One region of the Actinoplanes ianthinogenes genome, then DNA from elsewhere that is predicted to be linked to it. Evidence: riboswitches for the same ligand, from Rfam matches in the RefSeq annotation. Region 1 holds a riboswitch; each other region holds the start of a gene.
What was found. Region 1 has a riboswitch for ZMP and ZTP ahead of Aiant_RS23340 (glycine hydroxymethyltransferase). Riboswitches for the same ligand answer to the same signal wherever they lie in the genome.

Region 2: linked by a shared signal. The riboswitch ahead of Aiant_RS00350 (5-aminoimidazole-4-carboxamide ribonucleotide transformylase) and the one ahead of Aiant_RS23340 (glycine hydroxymethyltransferase) in region 1 are both predicted to bind ZMP and ZTP.
Region 3: linked by a shared signal. The riboswitch ahead of Aiant_RS14405 (bifunctional 5,10-methylenetetrahydrofolate dehydrogenase/5,10-methenyltetrahydrofolate cyclohydrolase) and the one ahead of Aiant_RS23340 (glycine hydroxymethyltransferase) in region 1 are both predicted to bind ZMP and ZTP.

Annotation. Positions count from the first base shown of each region.
Region 1 is NZ_AP023356.1:5,174,663-5,177,925, reverse strand. Features, by position in the region: gene Aiant_RS23345 (hypothetical protein) at 1-728, shown strand, start outside; gene Aiant_RS23340 (glycine hydroxymethyltransferase) at 734-2,158, opposite strand; ZMP/ZTP riboswitch at 2,179-2,269, opposite strand; gene Aiant_RS23335 (oxidoreductase) at 2,256-3,125, opposite strand; gene Aiant_RS23330 (TetR/AcrR family transcriptional regulator) at 3,257-3,263, shown strand, end outside.
Region 2 is NZ_AP023356.1:69,473-72,735, reverse strand. Features, by position in the region: gene Aiant_RS00355 (lysylphosphatidylglycerol synthase transmembrane domain-containing protein) at 1-168, shown strand, start outside; gene Aiant_RS00350 (5-aminoimidazole-4-carboxamide ribonucleotide transformylase) at 91-1,152, opposite strand; ZMP/ZTP riboswitch at 1,182-1,267, opposite strand; gene Aiant_RS00345 (ATP-binding protein) at 1,347-2,204, shown strand; gene Aiant_RS00340 (STAS domain-containing protein) at 2,201-2,557, shown strand; gene Aiant_RS00335 (STAS domain-containing protein) at 2,541-3,263, opposite strand, start outside.
Region 3 is NZ_AP023356.1:3,209,226-3,212,488, forward strand. Features, by position in the region: gene Aiant_RS14400 (cation:dicarboxylate symporter family transporter) at 1-1,077, shown strand, start outside; ZMP/ZTP riboswitch at 1,427-1,509, shown strand; gene Aiant_RS14405 (bifunctional 5,10-methylenetetrahydrofolate dehydrogenase/5,10-methenyltetrahydrofolate cyclohydrolase) at 1,526-2,398, shown strand; partial or broken gene Aiant_RS45700 (helix-turn-helix domain-containing protein) at 2,950-3,119, shown strand; gene Aiant_RS14410 (class I SAM-dependent RNA methyltransferase) at 3,143-3,263, opposite strand, start outside.

The DNA.
Region 1 (3,263 bases):
ACCTGGGCAACTTCGGCGACCCCCGGGAGCTCGACCCGGACGACCACCCGGACGCCGATGCCCTCGACACCGCGACCGACCAGCCCTACCTCGACTCCGACGCACTGGTCGACGCGGTCGCCGAGCACCTCGACCTGGCGCCGGCCGATCCGTTCGCACCCGACCCGCTCGGCGTCTGGGGCCCGGTGCCCCACCGCCTGCGCGCCGGCCACTGGGCGGTCAGCCTGGCGACCGTGCAGCACGACAGCGGCCTGGACATCCTGTCCATGGTGGACTTCACCTGGGGCGCGGACCTGACCGGACGGCTCACCGCCCTGATCCCACCGCCGGCATCGGTCACCCCGGCCGACGCGAGCGCGGTCGCTCAGCCGCTGCCGTCCGACTACCGCTGGCTGCTGGACACCTACGGTTTCGCCACCCTCGGCGATCTCACCCTGGTCCCCCCGGACCAGCTGCGGAAGCCGGACGCGGCCGGCCCCGCCCTGCGCCACCGGTTGCCGGACAGCGTCATGGCCACCACCGCCGACGGTGGCGAACTCTGCTGGCTCATGGAGCCCGACCCGTCCCGGGAGGACCCGGACAACCCCGACCACTGGTCGCTGGAGCTGCGCCGGCCCGGACACACCGAGCGGATCCACAGCACCCTGCTGCACTTCCTGGTCACCCGGATCCTGGAAACGCGGAAACCCGCCACGGCCGGGGAGGCCGTGACGGGTTTCGACGGGTGACGCGATCAGCCGAGGCTGACCGAGGGGTAGAGCGGGAACGGCGCCAGCAGGTCGGACGCCTGCTTCGCGATGCCCTCGGAGAGCGCCGGGTCCAGCGTGAACTTCGCCTTCGAGGTGGCGTCCGGCGTGGTGCCGGCCAGCACGGTGTGGATCAGCTCGGCGATCTGGTCCATCTCGGCGACGCCCAGACCGCGGCTGGTCAGCGCCGGGGTGCCGACCCGGATGCCGGAGGTGTACCAGGCGCCGTTCGGGTCGGACGGGATGGCGTTGCGGTTGGTGACGATGCCGCTGTCCAGCAGGGCCTGCTCCGCCTGCCGGCCGGTCAGCCCGAACGGGTGCACGTCGATCAGCACCAGGTGGTTGTCGGTGCCGCCGGAGACCAGCTGCACGCCACGCTTGAGCAGGCCCTCGGCGAGCGCCTGGCTGTTCGTGACGATCTGCTGGGCGTAACTCGCGAACTCCGGCCGGCGCGCCTCGGCGAACGCGATCGCCTTGGCGGCCATCACGTGCGGCAGCGGGCCGCCGAGCACCATCGGGCAGCCGCGGTCGACCTGCGACGACAGCTCCGGCTGGCAGAACACGGCGCCACCGCGCGGGCCGCGCAGGCTCTTGTGCGTGGTGGTGGTGACGATGTGCGCGTGCTCGATCGGGTTGTAGTCCCCGGTGAACACGCCACCGGCGACCAGACCGGCGAAGTGCGCCATGTCGACCATGAAGGTCGCGCCCACGGCGTCGGCGATCTCCCGCATCTTGGCGAAGTTCACCTTCCGCGGATACGCCGAGTACCCACCGACGATCACCGCCGGCTTGAACTCCTTCGCGGTCTCCAGCAGCGCGGCGTAGTCGATCTGGCCGGTCGCCGGGTCCACCCCGTACGAGCGCTGGTCGAACATCTTGCCGGAGATGTTCGGCCGGAACCCGTGGGTGAGGTGACCACCGGCGTCCAGCGACATGCCCAGCAGCCGCTGGTTGCCGAAGGCCTGGCGCAGCTCGGCCCACTCGGCGTCGGTCAGGTCGTTGATCTGCCGCTTCTCGAACTTCTTGAGATACGGCACCTCGACCCGGTCGGCCAGGATGGCCCAGTAGGCGACCAGGTTCGCGTCGATGCCGGAGTGCGGCTGAACGTACGCGTACGGCGCGCCGAACAACGCCTTGGCATGCTCCACGGCAACCGACTCGACGGTGTCCACGTTCTGGCAGCCGGCGTAGAACCGCCGCCCGATGGTGCCCTCGGCGTACTTGTCAGACAGCCAGTTGCCCATGGCGAGCAGGACGGCCGGGGAAGCGTAGTTCTCGCTCGCGATCAGCTTCAGCGACTCGCGCTGATCGGTCAGCTCCTTGGCGATCGCGTCCGCGATACGCGGCTCGACAGACCGGACCACCTCAAGGGCAGAACGGAAAGCGATCGACTCGGCATTCAACTCAGACATGGGACCTCCCTATCACGTAGGTAAGAGGCCCAGGCGCACGGCAAGTCGTCGTCTCGACGAGGCCGCTCCCCGATGGTCAACCATCCGAACGCGCCAGTCACGGCCCGTCCGCCAGCATACCGGCGCCCACCGGGTAGGTCACACCGGTTAGCCGCTCCGACTCGATCCAGAGCCGCCGACTCGAAATTGGCTCGTACGCCTCCTCGGCCGCGGCCACCCGCGTCGCCCGCCCGGTGAACTCGCCCCACCCGTCCGGCCCGAAATACTCCCCACCCCGGACCCCCGGGTCGGTCGCGGCCCGCAACACCGGTTGCGCCCCGTCCCCTTCACTCTGGATCAACCACGAGAACAACCATTTCGTACGCCGGGAGGCCACGAACCGGAACAACCAGGGGCTGGTCCGCATCAGCCCGGTCCGAGCCGCCCCCGGATGCGCGGCCACACTCACCACCCCGGGATACCGCCGCTGCAACTCGAAGGCGAACAGCAGATTCGCCAGCTTCGACTGCCGATAGGCCCGCATCCGCCGGTAATCCCGCTCCGATTGCAGATCGTCGAACCCGATCACCCCGCCCCTGTGCCCATTGCTGCTCACGGTCACCACCCGGGCCCCCGCCGTCCCCAGCACCAGATCCAGCAACAACCCGGTCAGCGCGAAATGCCCCAGATGATTGACCCCCAACTGCAATTCAAACCCGTCTTCGGTACGCCCATACGGCGGAATCATCACGCCCGCGTTGTTGATCAGCAGGTCCAGCCGCTCGAACCGGCTCCGGAACTCGCCGGCCGCCCGCCGCACCGATCTCAGCGACCCGAGATCGAGGTGCAGGGCCTCAGCCCGCCCACCCAGCTCACCGGCGACCGCGTCGGCACGCTCCCGGTCCCGCCCCGCGATCACCACCGTGGCCCCATGCGCGGCCAGCTCCCGAGCCGTCTCCCGCCCGATCCCGGAATTCCCCCCGGTCACGAGCGCGACCCGTCCCCCAAGGTCAGGGATGTCAGTGGAACTCCACATGCCACACCTCCTAGAATCGGGACGCACGTCCCGCTTATTCGACGATACGGGACGGCCATCCCGTTTGTCGATGGAGGTTGTCCATGCGAG
Region 2 (3,263 bases), 4.8 Mb from region 1:
TTCGGCTTCATCATCGGCGCCGGTTGGGTGGCGTGGTCGGTGCTCCGCCGCCGCAGCCGATCAGTGCCTATGCCTTCCAGGAGAGGCCGGTCAGTGGCGGAACAGCCGGACCCCGGTCCGGATCAGGGTGATGCCCCGCTTCCGGCACTCGTCGGCGACCTCCGCTGAGCGCAGCGAACCACCCGGCTCGGCGATGTGACGGACACCGTGCCGGGCGGCCACCTCGACGTTGTCGGCGAACGGCAGCGCGCCGTCGGACACGAACGCGACCCCGTCCAGGCTGCCCAGCCACGCGGCCCGCTCGTCGGCGGTCAGCGCCTCGACGGCCTGGAGCTGCTGGGCGATCCGGTCCTGCACCCGGGTGGCGGTGCGGTCGTGCCGGACGGCGGGGTGGCGCCGCAGCCACCAGGTGTCGGCCTTGTCGCCGGCGATGCGGGTGCAGTCGATCCGGGACTGCTGGCCCGCGCCGATCCCCAGGGTCATCCCGTCGCGGACATAGACGACCGAATTCGACTGGGTGTACCGCGCGGTGATCGACCCGAGGAGCAGGTCCTCCGAGCCGGCGAACAGGTCGCGGGTCAGCGGGGCCTCGTCGCGCGGCTGGGTGAGGCGCAGGCCGTACACCTCCCGGACCTCGACCGGTGGCGGCCGGACGCCGGGGTCGGCCTCGACCACCAGGAACCCGCCGTTCTTCTTCGCCGACAGGGTGGCCACGACGCCCTCCTCGAAGCCGGGCGCGACGACGCCGTCCGCGACGACCCGGCGCAGCAGGTCGGCCAGTTCGGCGTCGACCGGCTCGGAGACGGCGAGGAAGTCACCGTAGGAACTCTTCGGATCGGCGTCCCGGGCACGGACGTAGGCGCTGGTCAGCGGCCCGGTGCCGGCCGGATCGAGCTGGTAGGTGGCGGCCGTGACGGCATCCAGCGGGCCGGAGGTCGCGGCGCCGGCGGGGGAGACGTGCTTGACCGAGGCGGCGGCCGGGCGGCCGAGCGCGGTCGCGGCCTCCCGGATGAGCTGCCAGCCGGCGACGGCGTCGAGAACGTTGATGTAGGACGGCTCGCCGTGCACGAACCGGAACGGCTGGTGTGCCGGGTCGACGGTGGTGAGGGTGGCCGGCCGCTGGTGCGGGTTCATGCCGTAGCGAAGCTTCATGTCGCCTCCGATCGCAGGTGAACTGCTGCCGGAGGCGCCCAGGCGGTCGGCGCCACACTGTCCCGATCGGCCGGTCCCCGGTGGTGCTCCACCCTCGCCAGTAGCGGCCGTCCGCAGCATAGCGTGCGATGGCGGCCGCGCTGCCGGGCGTACGAAAAGCGGAATGTCTTTTATGTGTGGTTTTCTGATGATGAATGACCGTGGTGAGGGCCGCGACCGCCGCCGCTCGGCGCCGTTGTATCGATGTGGAGCCTCCCTACCTCTTCGACCATTACGACCCGTCCCGGGGCGCCGGAGTCGACGTCGGGCTCGACGTGGACAGTTCGGTGCTCACCCTCGCCGTGCACGGCACCTGGGGGAACCGCCTCTGTCACGACACGCACACGGCGGTCCGCAAGTGCCTGAGCGAGCACCCCGCCACCCTGCTGATCGACCTCCAGGCGCTGGCCGACCCGCGGGCCGCGAGCGTGCCGACCTGGATGACGGCCCGGCGGCTGGGCGTGCCGATGCGGCCGCCGGTCGAGGTCATGGTGTGCGTGCCGGAGGACAGCCCGCTCGCGGGGCGGCTGCACCGGCTCGGCGCGCAGCGATATCTGCCGATGTATCACACCATGTCGCGGGCGCGAGCCGCGGCGGCCGAGCAGATGCCGCTGACCAGCCGGCTCGAGATGCAACTGGCCCCGGAGGACGGCGCCGCGGCGGCGGCCCGGGCGGTGGTCACCAACGCGTGTGCCGCCTGGCGGCTGTCCGAACTCCAGGACCGGGCCCGGCTGGTCACCTCGGAACTCGTACTCAACGCCGTCGAACACGCCGCCACCCCGATCACCATGGTGCTCTCCCGGCGCGGCGACGGCCTGCACCTCGCGGTCGGTGACGGCTCCCCGCGCCTGCCCCAATTGCTCGACGGCTTCCCGGCGCTCCCGGACGGCGCCCCGCCACGGCGTGGGTCCGGGCTGCACGTGGTGCACGCGGCCGCCACCCTCTGGGGCGCCATGCCCACCCGCGAGGGCAAGGTGGTCTGGGCGACGGTCCGGCCCTGGACGCGCCGATGAACACCTTCGTGAGCGGCGGCCCGGCCGACAGCGAGCCGGTGACTCCGGTGACCGCGCTGACCGCCGGTGGCGGCGAGCTGATCATCCGGCTCGCCGGCGAACTCGACGGCACCACCGCGCCCGCACTCGGCGCCCAGCTGGACAGCATGGTCAGCGTCGAACCGGTCCGCAGGGTCGTGGTCGACCTGAGCGACGTGGACTTCTGCGACGCCGCCACTGTCCGGGTCTTCGTGCTGCTGGCCACGGCGCTGACCGGTCGCGGCGGCGCCCTGCGCATTCACGGTGCCCGTCCGCACATCGCCTGGCTGCTGCGCCGGCTCGGGGCCGGCGGCCTGCTCAGCGACCCGTGGTGAGCAGCGCCCAGACGATCTTCCCGGAGGTCAGCGGCAGGGCGCCCCAGTGAGTGCTGGACGCCTCGACCACCCGCAGGCCCCACCCGGGCTGGGGGTGGTCGACGGCCGGCTTCGGCATCCGCAGGGGCATCTGCGAGCTGCGGTCCTGAACGGCGATCCGCAGATAGCGGCCGGTGCACACGGCGGTGACCGAGAAGTCGGTGGCGGCGTGCAGGATCGCGTTGGAGGCCAGTTCGGAGACGATCAGGCGGGCCCGGTCCCGCAGCCGCGGCAGCCCCCACATCAGGCAGGCGTCACCGACGACGCCCCGGGCCGCGGCGGCGCTGCCCGGGACTGGCGCCAGGTGCTCGCAGATCCAGCGGGGGACGTACGCGCGCATCGCGGCCAGCGCCAGCGCCCGATCGTCGTACAGGGCCACGAAGCTGCGGTAGGTGGCGAGGTCCTTGCGGACGTCCGGCCGCGCCGCGTACAGCAGCAGCGGCACACCCCAGTCCGACTCGGCCTTGAACGTCGCGGTGGCGAAGACGCTGAAGCTGGCCGGTTCCACCCGTTCCAGCGCGGACAGGTCCACCAGGACCGCCGTCGGGCACTCGGCGGCCGCCTTGCCCAGGGCGGTACGCACCTCCGGCGCCGTGGTCCTGTCCAGTTCCCCCTCGAACCGGACCGTGACCACGCCGGTCTCCAGGCACCGCTCCACCGTTGTCTG
Region 3 (3,263 bases), 2.0 Mb from region 1:
GCGATCGGCCTGGTCGTCGGCAACCTGCTGCACCCCGGCTCCGGACTGCACCTGAGCGACGAACTCGCGAAGACCGGCGCGGCCCAGGTCAGCAAGCAGGCCGAGGGCGGCGTCGACTTCGTGCTCGGGATCATCCCGGACACCCTGTTCTCCGCGCTGACCAGCACCCAGGTGTTGCAGACCCTGCTGGTGGCGCTGCTGGTCGGGTTCGCCGTCCAGTCGCTGGGCGATCGGGGCGAACCGGTGATCCGGGCGATCGGCCTGCTCCAGCGGATCGTCTTCAAGATCCTCATGATGATCATGTGGCTGGCCCCGATCGGCGCGTTCGGTGCGATGGCGGCGCTGGTCGGCGCCACCGGATTCGACGCGCTGAAGAGCCTGGCCGGCATCATGCTCGGCTTCTACACCACCTGCGTGCTCTTCATCTTCGTGGTGCTCGGCCTGCTGCTCCGGCTGGCCGCCGGGATGTCGATCTTCCGGCTCTTCCGGTATCTGGCCCGGGAGTTCCTGCTGATCCTCTCCACCTCGTCGTCCGAGTCGGCCCTCCCCCGGCTGATCGCCAAGATGGGTCACCTGGGCGTGAGAAAACCGGTCGTCGGCATCGTGGTGCCCACCGGTTACTCGTTCAACCTCGACGGCACGGCGATCTACCTGACCATGGCGTCGCTGTTCATCGCGGACGCCATGGACCAGCCGCTCTCCGTCGGCCAGCAGATCGGCCTGCTGCTCTTCATGATCATCGCGTCCAAGGGCGCGGCCGGGGTCACCGGCGCCGGGCTGGCCACGCTGGCCGGCGGGCTGCAGAGCCACCGCCCCGACCTGGTGCCCGGCGTCGGCATGATCGTCGGCATCGACCGCCTGATGTCCGAGGCCCGCGCCCTGACCAACTTTGCCGGCAACGCCGTCGCCACGGTCCTGATCGGCACGTGGACCCACGAGATCGACCGCGAACAGGCCGGCCTGGTCCTCTCCGGCGCGGCACCGTTCGACGAGTCCAGCTTCGACGACGACCCCCACGACGCCCACTCCCCCGAACCCGCCGAAGCCCACCCGGCACCCCGCCCGGATTCCGCATGAGCCCCGAGGCATTCCCCGCCCCATCCGGGGGCAGACCACCCACGAACCAGACTGCCGAAAATCCGCGCACCCCGCTCCCCCGGCTGTGGAAAACCCGCGGCTGTGGACAACCGAGACCACGATGCGATGCGCCTCATCGGGTCTTGATCTCCGGAACCACCCGCGGACAGTGAAGAGGGCGGCGATCGCCCTGGACGCGCCAGCGGCCAGATCGCCGCCCTCGGCCCGCGCGGGAGCATGCGGTCCGCACCCCGGCGGACGCGCGTCAATGAAGATCTTGAACTTGATCCGGCTCTTCGTCCGAAACCGCCCCCGCCGACGGGCACGCCTCATCCGTCAGGCATTCTGGAGGGCAAGCAGCGACTGGCGGCACGAGGATGGTCGAAACCATCGGGGAGCTCGTCACGGGAGTCGTCCGCCTGGGCTCCCCGGCCGAGGAGCAGACAGCATGACCACCGAAACCACCGGCGCCCGCCTCCTGCCCGGAGCGCCCGTCGCCGAGGCCGTCCTGGCCGACGTCCGCGACCGGGTCGGCAAGCTCAAGGAGCGCGGCATCCAGCCGAGCCTGGCCACCATCCTGGTCGGCGACGACGACGCCAGCGCCGGCTACATCCGGATCAAGCAGAAGCAGGCCGCCGAGCTCGGCTTCGAGTCCCCGCACCGGCACCTGTCCGGCGACGTCGGCCAGGCCGACCTGCTCAAGGTGATCGCCGAGTTCAACGACGACAAGTCGGTGCACGGCGTCCTGATCCAGTACCCGATCCCGGCCCACCTGGACTACGACGCCGCCCTGCAGACCCTCGACCCGGACAAGGACGTCGACGGGATGCACCCGCTCAACATGGGCCGGCTCGCGGTCGGCCTGCCCGGCCCGCTGCCCTGCACCCCGGCCGGCATCGAGGCGCTGCTGGCCCACCACGGCATCGAGGTGGCCGGCCGCGAGGTGGTCATTCTCGGTCGCGGCGCCACCCTGGGCCGCCCGCTCGCGATGCTGCTCGCGCAGAAGCGCCCGACCGCGAACGCCGCCGTCACCGTGGTGCACACCGGCGTCAAGGACTGGCCGCGCTACACCAAGCGCGCCGAGATCCTGATCGCCGCCGTCGGCGTCCCGCACATCATCCAGCCGGAACACGTCAAGCCCGGCGCCACCGTCATCGGCGCCGGCGTCCGCTACGAGGGCCGCCGCCTCCTCCCAGACGTCGACGAGTCCTGCGCCGAGGTCGCCGGCGCCATCACCCCGCGCGTCGGCGGCGTCGGCCCCACCACGGTGGCCATGCTCTTCCGCAACGCCGTCGCCGCCGCCGAGCGCGCCAACCCGTAACGGCCACGCCCGGCGCCACCGGCAGGAAAACCATCCTGCCGGCGCCGGGCCGCCCATCCCCGAGCCCCATTTCCGGTACGCCCGGAGCCCGCCCGTGCCCGCTCGGCTACGGCCCGTCCAACCCATTCGTACGCCCGCCGCTCCCGTACCCAGGCAACCGCCCCACCCAAGCTGATGCTCATGCCCCTGCCCCGAGCACCAGCCGAACACCCCCAGCTGGCCGTGGTGGCCCTATCCAGGCTCGGGATAGGGCCATAAGCACCAGCCGAACAACCCCAGCTGGCCATGGTGGCCCTAACGGGGCTCGGGATAGGGCCGTGAGCACCAGCTCGATCGGTCCGGCACCTCGGCAGCCCCTGATCCTGCCCCGGAATGACTGCTCCGCGCACCAACCGGGGCAACTAGGGCGCACTACGGCCCGCCGGAAAGGAACACCGTCCTGGCCAGCACCCATTTCGGGCGACGCGCTAAACCGATCCCCCCAGGCGGCGGGTGGATCTGGACCCCTTCCAAGATCGGGAGGGTGTTGAGCGCGGAGGAGCTGGGCGAAGATGCGCCGGTTTGCATCGGGCTGAGGGGATGCCGATCAAGGCGATCGTCCGCAGGCTCGGGGTCGGGCGGAACACGGTGCGGCGGGCGTTGGCCACGGATGAGGCCGCCGTCGTATTCGCGGCCGGTGAAGCCGTCGATCCTTGATCCGGTGGGGCCGCAGGTCCGGGCGACTAGGGAGCGGGGCGTGGGTGGTCAGGCGGGCAGGAGCAGGGCTACGCACTCCACGTGCTGGGTCATCGGGAAGCAGTCGAAGGCTCGCAGCTCGGCCAGCTCCCACCCCAGCGAGCGGAACGTCTTCACGTCCCGGGCCAGG